Regions from separate parts of the Alteromonas sp. OM2203 genome, predicted to be linked through region 4. Evidence: predicted binding sites of a transcription regulator. Region 4 holds the regulator's gene; each other region holds the start of a gene.

Region 1 (3,201 bases), 310 kb from region 4:
CATATAATCGACGACTTTCAGCATAAGTGATATACAACTTTTGCATAGCCCTGGTCATTCCAACATAGCAAAGCCTGCGTTCTTCTTCCATTCTGCCAGGCTCATCGTTGGTCATTTGGCTAGGGAACATGCCTTCCTCCACACCGGCCAAAAATACCAGTGGAAATTCCAAACCCTTCGCGGTGTGAATAGTCATCATTTGCACGGCATCTTGATCTTTGTCTGCTTGTGTCTCGCCGGCTTCTAAAGATGCGTGAGCCAAAAACGCCGCAAGAGGCGTCATTTCCTCAGCTTCGTCAGGCACGATAAAGGTTTTACATGCGGTAACCAGTTCTTCTAAGTTTTCCAATCGAGCTTGCGCTTTTTCACCACGTTCGGCTTGATACATCGCGTAAAGACCCGATTGTTTTATGGCTTTATCCGCTTGTTGATCAAGCGATTCATCCAAGGTCGATTGTTCAAGCTCTGTAATAAGTAGCACGAAGCTTTGCATTGCATTCAATGCTCGACCTTTGAACCCGCCTTCGTTGATAAGCAGTTGGCAGGCCTGCCACATAGAGCAGTTGTGCGCGCGAGCTGTTTCGCGCACCTGTGATAGGGTTTTTTCACCAATCCCCCGACTTGGGGTATTTACCACACGTTCAAATGCGGCGTCGTCATGCGGGTGGCTTACCATGCGCATGTAGCCTAGGGCATCTTTAATTTCTTGACGTTCGAAGAAGCGCAAGCCGCCGTAGATCCGGTAGGCTAATCCCTCGTGGAGTAACGCTTCTTCTAGAACTCGGGACTGAGCGTTGTTTCTGTAAAGAATTGCGGTATCGCTTAGGGCATTGCCTTGGTTAAGCCAGTTTTTAATCTTCGAAACAATAAATCGCGCTTCGTCTAGTTCGTTAAAACCTGCATATACAGAAATTAGCTCGCCCTGAGCGTCTTCGGTCCAAAGCTCTTTCCCTAAACGGCCCGTGTTATTGTCGATAACCGTGTTCGCCGCTTTCAGGATGTTGCCGGTTGAACGATAGTTCTGTTCAAGACGAATGGTATTAGGTTCATTAAAATCTTTGAGGAAGTGCTGAATATTATCGACATTTGCACCACGCCAGCCATAGATAGATTGGTCGTCGTCTCCAACAATCATAATGTTGTTATTACCGCCACTATAAAGCATGCGAAGCCAAGCGTATTGAATATTGTTGGTATCTTGAAATTCGTCGACCAGCACTGCGCGGAAACGGCGTTGGTAGTGAGCGAGTACTTCTGGATTTTTAGCCCACAGTTCATGAGCCCGTAATAGCAACTCGGCAAAGTCAACTAAGCCAGAACGGTCGCAGGCATCCTGATATGCAGCATATACTTCACGCATGGTTTTTTGGATATGATCGCCATGGGTTTCTATGTGCTGAGGGCGTAAACCCTCGTCCTTATTGCCATTGATATACCATTGGATTTGGCGGGGAGCCCAATGTTTTTCATCTAGGTTCATGGCTTTAAGAATTCGACGAATTAAGCGGTACTGGTCGTCAGAATCGATAATTTGGAAATTTTCCGGAAGATTTGCCTCTGCGTGATGGGCATGTAGTAAGCGATGTGCTAGTCCGTGGAAGGTACCAATCCACATATTGTGTAGACTGCGCCCCATAAGCGATTCGATACGGCCGCGCATTTCTTTGGCCGCTTTATTCGTAAAGGTTACTGCTAATATCGAGAAAGGCGCGATGTTTTCGACTTCCATCAACCACGCAATACGATGCACTAATACGCGGGTTTTACCACTACCTGCGCCGGCAAGTACTAAAGCGTTAGACAATGGGGCTGCTACAGCTTCACGTTGTTTGTCGTTAAGCTCGTCTAGCAGTCGAGATACATCCATAATGTGGTACCTGTTGGTTGATAATTTTATACATTCAGCAGCCGATTATTATGCCATCTGACTGTGAATTTATACAGTCTAGTTTTCTACACACCCTTTATCGTAATGTTTTATCTTTTAACGTTTATTACCAAGCAGTAACACAACAAATTACAAAAGACGGGAATGGTCTATAATCGGTAGCAACGGTTAGATCTTGTTGGCCTTTGCTATAACAAATTAATCAGATAGATTGATCGATTTTAACGCTAAGGCGGTATCACATCGGTATTGCACCACACCAAACTCAGGTAAACTTTGCACCTGAATCGACATGCTTTACTTTGCAGCACTCAATCGTAGATTAATACTGTTAAGCCGTGGCTAACAGACCGAATCTAAAATACGTGACACTTATACATTAACGGAACATGCTCATGACCGCACTTTCTACGCCAATCGACTTTTGGTCGACGCTAAAACAAGAAGCGCAAGTTGTTGCAGAAAAAGAACCTTTGCTGTCTAGTTATGTGCATGCCAGTGTGCTTGCTCATCATAACTTCGAGTCATCGTTGAGCTTTATCTTGTCGAACAAAATGGCAGATGACGTTATGCCTGCCATTGCGATCCGCGAAGTATTTGATGAAGCCTACCTGCTAGAGCCTGGGATAAGTGAAGCCGCTACGGCAGACATTCTCGCAATTAAAGCGCGAGATGCAGCAGTAAATGATTACCTTACTCCGTTACTGCATTTTAAAGGCTTTCACGCTGTACAAGTGCACAGAATGGCGCACTACCTTTGGATGCATGGTCGCCATCAACTCGCACTGTTTTTGCAAAGTCGTAACTCAGCAAGTTTTGGGGTCGATATTCATCCCGCAGCGCGCATTGGCAAAGGCGTTATGTTCGACCACGCAACGGGTATTGTAGTGGGTGAAACCGCAGTGGTTGAAGATAACGTGTCAATCTTGCAAAGCGTTACCCTTGGTGGGACCGGCAATGAATCGGGCGACCGCCATCCTAAAATTCGCCAAGGCGTGTTAATTGGCGCTGGAGCGAAGATTTTAGGCAATATCGAAATAGGTGAAGGCTCTAAAGTTGGCGCAGGCAGCGTGGTACTTAATAACGTACCAGCCCACGTTACCGTGGTGGGCGTTCCCGCTAAAGTGGTCGGCAGACCGGTTTGTGAAAGCCCCTGCGAATCTATGCGCCAAAACGTACTAGAAGATAACTAAGATTTGCGGGTTTGAGTTCATTTCGCCTTCACCCTTCGTCAAAGGTTAATGTACCCTAGCCCCAGATTTAAACGGTTAAAGTACTCTGACCCCCCAAATTCATAGGAATTGGGTGAGTTC
Region 2 (3,201 bases), 2.2 Mb from region 4:
GCTTAACCTCCAAACTGTAATGTTCGGGCTCGTACCACGCGACAAAATGTTCTTTACCCTCAACTTCAAGTTCCTTGAACCTCAGAAACGCACTCATTTTATACGCGTCACGCTTGACGGCTTTTACAAGCATATAGAGTTGCATTATATCTTCGTCAGTTTTTAGCTGAATAAGGTTTCTATTTTCATAAATTATCCGCCACAAAACGCGATAACACAAAGCAAAGCGTTTGGTATCACTATGACATAGCGCATACTTAAATAGCACTAAAGCAGATTTGGGAATTGTGTGTTTTATTTGAAGTTTGTTAGTAGCTTGGGTCTGCTCTTGATGACCAAACAGGTCGTCCTGTACCGACTGAACGTTTTGCCAGATAATAGCCTCAGGAGGAATACCGTGTGCTAGACACACCCTTGATGCTTCGCGCCATTCATCAAACCCAGGCACCGAGGTAATTGTAATTGTCTTCATTCTGGCACTACCTTCGAAACTAAATTAGAAGCTGCTAACATAAATTTCATTTACCCACCAAATAACTCAAATTGCTTAGGCTGTTTAAATAGAAGTTCAAAATTATTGCTATCGAGTAAGTGAATGTTCGGTGAGTAGTCACCCACGCTGATGAACGGTTTTAACTTTTTTAGAGGCAGCCGCATTTTAGTAAGGTCTATCCAATTTAATTTGGTATGACGACGAATCGAGAGAATTTTTTGAACTGTACGAGCACCAAGCCCTGGTACTCGTAACAGAAGCATTTTATCGGCTTTGTTTAAATCGATTGGAAATATATGGCGATTTCGCAATGCCCATGCGAGCTTGGGGTCGTGATCCATATCCAGCATTTCATCATGAACAATTTCATCGAGGGTAAATCCATAAAAACGCAGAAGCCAGTCAGCTTGATAGAGACGATGTTCACGTATTAAAGGCGCTGGTTTCAAAGGTAAAACTTGTGAGGCGTCAGGTATGGGGGAAAATGCAGAGTAATAAACCCGACGTAGCTTTTGTTCGCTATAGAGTTTAACGCTGGTTCCCAAAATGATTTTGTCATTCGAATCATCCGCACCAATGATCATTTGGGTCGACTGTCCACCAGGCGCAAAGCGAGGAGGGCGTTTGCCCGAGTGTGTTTTATCGACATTATGTTCCGTTATTTTGTCTTTAAGCGTATTCATCGCCCCATGAATCGCGCCAAGGTCTTTCTCTGGAGCATATTTATTTAATGAAGGTTGGGTTGGCATCTCGACGTTTATACTTAATCTATCTGCATATAAACCGGCCTCAGCCTGTAATTCGGGCGAGGCGTTTGGAATGGTTTTAAGGTGTATGTAGCCCTTGAACCCGTGATCGAGACGCAGGGATTTAGCAATGCGCACCATACTTTCCATTGTTAAATCTGGTGAGCCAACAATACCGGAGCTAAGAAATAAGCCTTCGATGTAGTTACGTTTATAAAAATTAAGGGTTAAATCTACCGTCTCCTTCACTGAGAAACGGGCACGTCGTACATTGCTAGATACTCTATTGATGCAATAGTGGCAGTCGTAGATACAATAATTCGTCATTAATATTTTCAATAGTGATACACATCGTCCATCTGGGGTAAAACTATGGCATATACCTGAGCCACCAGTTAGCGAGCCTATACCGGTTTTATCAGTTTTGCCTGCCTGACGCTTACCTGCTGAGCCGCTTGCACAGGACGCATCATACTTAGCGGCGTCTGAAAGAATTTCGAGTTTTTGTATCAGTTTGTCATGCATTGCAGATTAAACTTCCTCTTAGCAAAAGCAGATGTAGAGATATCTCACCTAAACATTTTGCTGACATATTTTATTTAAGAAATAACCACTCGCGTTATAACATGTATATATATACAGTACAAATGTGTTATGTTTATCTGGAGGGAAAGCAGTAAAACCCGTTGAGCGAATGTTTAGTAATAGAGGTTGATAAGTGGGCTTAAGATTGTCCTAGTGAAATAAAAGGCAAGGGATTGATGAATAGCCTAAAAACCGATGTATTGTGAGAGTTCGTCTCGAAGATTGACGTATTTCTCTTTATAGGTTGCTTTGAGCGTCATGTCGTCTATTAACTTAAATAGACGCTTACACTCATTAATCAAGTTTGCATCGGCTTTACCCTCTTTCACCGCTATTTGAAGAAGACATTGAAGTAGGTTGAGTGCAACACCGGTATTAACAGGTGCAAAGCCTTGAGCAAGGGCAAATGAAGCCTTAGCTCGCTCATAGTCCTTTTCTTGGTAATGTTGAATGCCCTCGCGATTGAACTGCTGATAGCTAGCTAGGCTTTTTTGCGCGTCTTGAGACTGTTTTCTTAGCATACTCGCACTATTTTGGTCGAGCTCATCGTCCCGTGATTCTAGTAATGCGGTTAACTGAACCGCGTCATCGAACTCACCCAATTTAAACATTACATTTATACTATCAGGGATATATGCTGTAGGAACGTCAGTGTACTTTTCATCTAGTAAGTTTTGAGACAAGGCTAAATGTCGCTTTGCGTCTATTAACTTTCCATCTATCGCGCTTATTCTGGCGTTAACAATTTTTCCAAAGATACTTATGTCAAAGTCGCGGTCTATTTTTTGAAGATGATCATCAAATTTTCCCCGCTGCAGTGTGAGAAGGGCTTCTTGTTGATACTTGTTGCGCTGTTTTTTATCTTCTGCAAATTCCGCAATGTCTAAATAGCTTCTGATAATGCCGCACCAATGAAGGCTGTTTTTGTGAACGGTACGTTTTGATAAATCCCAAATAGCTAAACTAGAGCTTGCTGCGAGTAGCAAATCCTCATTATCTCTGCCAATCTCGCAGGCTTTAAAATGCCTTGGCAGCGAATAGGGAGAAAGTTTAATTGCTTCCTTGATAGCCTCTAATGCTTTTTCACCAGATGTGATAGCTTGATAGGCCTGAGCAAGAATATCGTGTGCATCTGCATTAAATCTGTTGCGCTTGAGGGTCTTCTTAGCCACTGAAATAGCTTTTTCGTAATCTTTCAATTGAAGGTAGGTTTTACCAATCGCGACTTGAGCCCAGAGCACAGACTTTCCATCTATGTAGCTATTTAAAACATCAAGGGCTTTTTGAGGCTGATCGATTCGCCAATATAACTCTACCAAGAGCTGCTCGCAGTGACCTTTATAATGAGACGGCGCATCTAGGAGCGCTTCAATATGG
Region 3 (3,201 bases), 1.7 Mb from region 4:
TAGTGCCCATGTTCCCTCACACCCTTAGCAGTCGCCCTATCGTTGTTGACGCCGACAGCCAAGTATCGATGAAAGTATCAAAAGTAAATAGTCATTCTCTTCAAGTTAGCTGCGACAGCCATATTGTGCTTCCGGTTCTGCCGGGCGACGAAATTCGAATAAACAAAAGTACCGATAAACTTCATTTAGTCCATCCCAAAGGCTATAGCTATTTCAATGTACTTCGCAAAAAACTAGGTTGGGGCAGCAAGCTTTATTAGATTCCCGCGTAACAACCTCAATCGTGCATTTATTACATGAGCCTGTAGCATTTTCCCAAAGCTACAGGCTTGAAAAATAAAGATTTTTTAATATTACTAAAAATGATTATAGAAATCCGTTACTTATAAACATCCTCGTATACGGCATACCTGTTGCACCTTCTTAGTCAAGCTCTCAGCGAAATGATTTACAAGGCGAAGCTAGACTTCCTTAAGTCTCATAAGTTCTTGTTAACAATTCGCTGATATTTTATTCAGCAATAGGAGATATCATGAGTAATACCAATATCAAATTTACAGCCCCAGGAATGGATAACGATGCCGCTGCCAAAACTATCAAGGTATTGGATCAACGATTAGTCGCGCTATTAGATTTACAGCTTACGCTTAAACACGTTCACTGGAATGTTGTGGGACCGAATTTTATCGGTGTGCACGAAATGTTGGACCCGCAGGTTGATGCGGTTCGTGGTATGACCGACACCATCGCAGAGCGCATTGCCACGTTGGGCGGAGTACCTAAGGGTACACCAAAAGCGATTGTAGAAGGTCGCAGCTGGGAAGACTATCAATTAGGTAAAGGCTTGGTGCTTGACCACCTCAAGGCGTTAGATGCTGTTTATGATGGCGTGAATGGCGATCACAGAAAAGCACTAGAGATTTTGGGTGACATTGACCCTGTTTCAGAAGACATGATTACAGGTCAATTAGCTGATTTAGAACAGTTCCAATGGTTCGTTCGCGCCCATATCGAATCTGGCAGCGGTGAACTGCAACAGTAATCTCTAGCCTTGGGTGCACTGCTAGTTTAAAAGCAGTACATTACAAACTTAGATAGATTTTTATAAAGGGGAGCTTTTGCTCTCCTTTTTACTGTATAAAAAAAGTAACCTCGTATTCTGATATAGCTGTTACTCGTAACCAACCTTAACTAAAATATTTATAAGCCTCATAAATTCAAAAACTTACCCCTCTGCACTCTATTTTTTATCAATTTTTATACGACTTCACTTTACACAGTTAAATACTGTATATATTATCAGTTACTGTATATATCATCATGTTCAACTTTTTCCGAGTGTGGTTATGTTAGCGCATCTTTCTATTTCTAATTTTGCAGTTGTCAAACAGTTGTCCGTTCAGCTTGAAAACGGGCTTACTGCGATTACGGGTGAAACCGGTGCTGGTAAATCTATTGCTATAGACGCTTTGAGCCTTTGTTTGGGAGAACGTGCAGATGCAAATGCCGTTCGCAAAGGCAGTGCTAAAGCTGAAATTATTGCTCACTTTTCACTAAGTAAAAATGAATTGGCCAAAGCGTTTCTTGACGAACATGAGCTGACATCTGATGAAGATGAAAACAGCTGCTTCATTCGCCGCGTTATTTCAAAAGAAGGTCGCTCAAAAGCATTCATCAATGGTGTGCCTGCTTCATTGCAGCAGTTAAAGGGACTGGGGCAGTTTTTACTTGCCATTCACGGGCAAAACACCCACCTTCAACTGCTTAAAGAAGACCACCAACGCGACCTCGTCGATGGGTATGCAAAACACAATGATGTTTTAGAAAAGGTAAAAGACGCTTACTCCCAATGGAGAGACAAGCAGCGCACACTCAAAATACTTCAAGAACAAGCTCAGCAACGAGAAGACCGTCTTCAGCTTCTTACGTATCAAGTACAGGAACTCGACGAGTTCGCTATTGAGGATGGCGAATTTGAAGAGCTGGAAACGGAGCACAAACGTTTAAGTAACGGACAAAGCTTGTTAGAGCAAGCGCAAACAAGTGTGTATAACTTGTATGAAAACGATGAGGGCAACGCGCTTTCTGTCATACAAAGCAGCATAGAGCGATTGGGTGAGTTAGAAGCTCACGACGCTAGTCTTACCCCAATGATTGCACTATTAAACGATGCCGCCATTCAAGTAGAAGAAGCGGCAAGCGAGTTGCGCAGCTATTGTGACCAATTAGAAATCGATCCTTTACGCCTTCAACAGGTTGAAGCTCGTTATGCTAAGGCAATGGATTTGGCGCGTAAACATTCAGTCATGCCCGAGGCCCTTTATCAGCACCATCAAGAATTGGCTGCTGAGTTCGCATCATTGTCGGATCAAGAGACGCTTTTAGGCACATTAGAAAGTGAAGTTGCCGAGGCGAGAACAGCTTATTTAGTTGCAACACAAAGCCTTTCGGAAAGTAGGCAGCGGGCGGCGCAAAAGCTAAGTAAAGATATTGAAACGCAAATTCGTCAGATGAATATGCCTCACGCAAAAGTAGACATTCAAATACAGTATGATGAACTTAAAAAACCTGTAAGTACGGGGCTGGACTCAGTGGAATTTAAGGTCTCGACTAACCCGGGTCAAGACGCAGATAAACTGGACAAAGTCGTGTCAGGCGGTGAACTTTCTCGCATTGGGCTAGCGATTCAAGTGATTGCAAGCGACCATCACGCCACACCAACAATGATTTTTGACGAAGTGGACACAGGCATTAGCGGCCCTACAGCCTCTATTGTTGGCGGCTTGCTTCGTAAGCTAGGCAGCCAATCACAAGTAATGTGTGTAACGCATTTGCCTCAGGTTGCCGCCCAGGCACACAATCAACTTTTTGTAACCAAGATTACCGATGGTGAGAGCACAGAAACCCAAATGCTGCCGCTTACCAAGCAAGATAGAATTGACGAACTTGCGAGACTGCTAGCCGGCGATAAAGTTACAAAATCAGCGTTAGCGAATGCAAAAGAGCTGCTTAAAAGCGCTGCATCGAACTAAAATGCAGTTGATTGGTCATAGTTGTCAATGTAGCATGCCTTCGCGCTTGCAATAAAACAGCCGCGAAATTCGCATTAGCGAGCTTCGATGGCACTAACAAAGGCAATACTGGACAAATTAACGAATGAAGTTGCACCATCTATTAGTAATTCTTGGTATCACATTAACA
Region 4 (3,201 bases):
GTCTTACCTACAAAATAATGATTTGACCTTGGCCTGCCAGACAGTACTGCCTGAATTAATTGATATTTCTGACAGTCAATTCGCATTTATAGGTCAAATGAAGGGAGAGGGGGAAACGTCACGGCTTTTCATACATGCCATATCCGAAATAGTGTGGGATAGCAGTAGCTTCACTCAATATAATGAATACAAAAAGCGAAATTTGTATTTTAGTAATTTCAATAATCTTTTCGGAACCACCATTGTGACGGGCGAAGTGACCATTAGCAATGTATCGGGAAGTCACCCTAACTCTAAAGGGGTACCTAAAGGCCATCCGCGAATAAGTCGATTTTTAGGATTGCCGATAAAGATTAAAGACAGAGTGGTGGGAATGATTGGGCTAGCGAACAAGTTTGACGTTTATACCGTCGAAGATGCTGAGTTTTTACAGCCCCTGTTAGACGCCCTTGCAGGGCTTTTCTATGCTGTCGAGCAAGAAGAAGGAAGAGCCATTGCAGAAGAAAAGCTGCGCCGGTTAGCGATGACCGACTCTTTAACAGGGTTGTACAACCGCCGTGCTTTTTTAGATGAATGTGATACGGTGTTACAAAGGCACGGCAGTGGCTGCGTTGCCATCATCGACGTGGATCATTTTAAAAAGGTTAACGACACCTACGGGCACGATGCCGGCGATCAAGCGCTTATCATGATTGCAGGTAAGATTGCTAAACAAAATCAGGCGCCTGGCGTGGTAGCGCGACTTGGTGGGGAGGAGTTTGCGCTCGTCGTTTTTGGTGAAACCAAAGAAGAAATACATGTCCAATTAGAGGCTTTGCGCATCGCTGTTGAGGAAAGCACGCTCACCTATGAATCGGACAAAATAAGCCTAACTATTAGTATAGGGGCTGCATTCATTGAGGACACGTTTGGCATAGACTTTAGCTCGCTTTTATCTGATGCCGATAAATCACTGTATTTAGCGAAAGAAAAAGGAAGAAACAAGGTGGTTTGGGTGAGTTAAGGGCAAAAGACAAGGCAAGTGCTTGTTATTTGTTTTTAGGTGTATATACTTACAGGAACTGTATGAACAGACAGGTCTTTTATGCGCCCACTCACAGCTCGACAAACTGAAGTTTTAGAACTAATCAAGACAACTATGCAAGAAACGGGTATGCCGCCTACCCGTGCTGAAATTGCTCGTCAACTTGGCTTCCGATCTGCTAATGCAGCCGAAGAACATTTAAAGGCGCTGGCGCGAAAAGGCGTGATAGAAATTCTTCCGGGCACGTCCCGAGGCATCAAGCTAAATATTCCTCTTGAGAGTGAAGCGGCTGAGGAAGAAGGTTTGCCGCTTATAGGGCGCGTTGCCGCTGGTGAGCCTATTCTGGCGCAAGAGCATGTCGAATCGCACTATAAGGTAGACCCAGCGTTGTTCAAGCCTCAGGCTGACTTTTTACTTCGTGTAAACGGCATGAGCATGAAGGACATCGGTATTTTAGACGGAGATTTGCTAGCGGTTCATCGCACGACGGATGTTCACAATGGTCAGGTTGTTGTTGCCCGTGTAGACGAAGATGTTACGGTTAAGCGCTTGGAAAGGCGAGGCCGTGAAGTATTGCTACATGCTGAAAATGAAGAGTTTGCGCCAATTAAAGTTGATCTCGCTAACGAGCCGTTTGCCATTGAAGGTATCGCGGTGGGCGTTATTAGAAACGCAGACTGGATGTAAGGTTTTAGCAACTTTGATTAAAAGCGGCGCATTAGCCGCTTTTTTTATGCCTCTTTATCCCCTCCCCACTCATCGTATTGGCAACTTAGGGTTTAATGTCTTGGTAAAAGTACTCAGCATTACTGCTCTATTTTTGATTAATTTCGCCGGTATTGAAATTGCTATTTGTTGCTGAGACAGTCAATTCCGAATTCGAGCGCTGTTTGAAAGTGATGTTTACTCGCTAAATACTTTCCTATTTTTTAGTAATTTAGAATAAAAGTATCGCCGACCCCGTGTTCAAAATGAGCGTTTAATCTCAACGCCCATCAAGTTATGGCGGCCTCAACGTTACTCGCCTTATGTCATGCTATGCAATTCTCAAATGATTAAATTTTGACCGTTTCATTAAATTTTTAATAGAAAAGACTAGACGGCGCGACATTATTGAGCAATTCTTATACAGAGATTAACAAAATAATAACAATGACTCTAAATTTGTTTTACAAGTTGAGGTAAAGGGTCAAGCGTTCGCAATTCATTTGGTAGGGTATCGCGCTCAGAGAAGGCGTCTTCAGTCCTACCATTACGGAGGTGCTGAGTGAAACAACAAACGACCATATTGGCAAAGTGGTGTGCAACCATATCAGCTTTGCTTTTCTCTTCATTGCTTTTCGCACAGGAAACGGCAGAAGAAGTTTCTTCATTGAACTTGAGGCGCGGCGCGACCGATATCAGTGGCCAAGTATATGACCTTCATATGCTGATGTTTTTCATTTGCGTCGGCATTGCGGTAGTGGTTTTTGGCGTAATGTTTGTTTCTATGTATTTACATAGAAAATCTCGAGGCGCCAAGCCAGCAAATTTCCATGAAAATGTAAAAGTGGAAATTGCATGGACAGTTATCCCCTTTCTCATACTTATCTTTATGGCGGTTCCCGCAGCGAACACCCTCATTGCCATGGAGGATACCACTGAACCCGATATGACGGTGCTAGTAACGGGTTCGCAGTGGAAATGGCACTACAAGTACATGGATAGCGACGTGGAATTCTATTCACTTCTAGCTACTCAGCGGGAACAAATCGAAAACAAGTTTGCAAAAACAGATAACTATTTGTTGGAAGTCGATCGCCCGCTTGTCATTCCTACGGGCAAAAAAGTTCGTTTTCTTATTACTTCTGACGACGTGATTCATTCTTGGTGGGTACCTGACTTCGCCGTGAAGAAAGACGCAAATCCCGGGTTCATCAATGAGTCGTGGGCGAAAGTAAACGAACCGGGAATTTACCGCGGACAGTGCGCAGAACTTTGCGGAAAAGATCACGGTTATATGCCGGTTGTAGTTATCGCCAAAGAGCCTGCTGAGTTTGATAAATGGATGGGTGAACAAGAGGAAAAGGTTCGTCGGGCGAAAGAAGAAGAACAGCGATTACTTTCAATGAACATGTCAATGGATGAGTTGATGAAAGAGGGCGAGCGCGTCTATAACGCTACGTGTGCCGCCTGTC

What was found. Region 4 encodes LexA, which represses DNA repair genes until DNA is damaged. Its sites were predicted from a motif close to TACTGTATNNNNATACAGTA; they were not measured.
Region 1: a site for LexA is predicted at 1,927-1,946, ahead of uvrD (DNA helicase II). Genes of this name have one in related genera too.
Region 2: a site for LexA is predicted at 1,864-1,883, ahead of ACM0P2_RS10295 (putative DNA modification/repair radical SAM protein). Genes of this name have one in related genera too.
Region 3: a site for LexA is predicted at 1,286-1,305, ahead of recN (DNA repair protein RecN). Genes of this name have one in related genera too.

What each region holds. Positions count from the first base shown of each region.
Region 1 is NZ_CP183209.1:215,137-218,337, forward strand. It holds gene uvrD (DNA helicase II) at 1-1,867, opposite strand, end outside; gene cysE (serine O-acetyltransferase) at 2,284-3,081, shown strand; gene ACM0P2_RS00975 (HAD-IA family hydrolase) at 3,181-3,201, opposite strand, start outside.
Region 2 is NZ_CP183209.1:2,303,628-2,306,828, forward strand. It holds gene ACM0P2_RS10290 (TIGR03915 family putative DNA repair protein) at 1-472, opposite strand, end outside; gene ACM0P2_RS10295 (putative DNA modification/repair radical SAM protein) at 523-1,764, opposite strand; gene ACM0P2_RS10300 (response regulator) at 2,010-3,201, opposite strand, start outside.
Region 3 is NZ_CP183209.1:1,605,692-1,608,892, reverse strand. It holds gene nadK (NAD(+) kinase) at 1-260, shown strand, start outside; gene dps (DNA starvation/stationary phase protection protein Dps) at 533-1,042, shown strand; gene recN (DNA repair protein RecN) at 1,347-3,032, shown strand; gene ACM0P2_RS07260 (outer membrane protein assembly factor BamE) at 3,157-3,201, shown strand, end outside.
Region 4 is NZ_CP183209.1:4,457,789-4,460,989, reverse strand. It holds gene ACM0P2_RS19560 (diguanylate cyclase) at 1-1,003, shown strand, start outside; gene lexA (transcriptional repressor LexA) at 1,085-1,711, shown strand; gene coxB (cytochrome c oxidase subunit II) at 2,292-3,201, shown strand, end outside.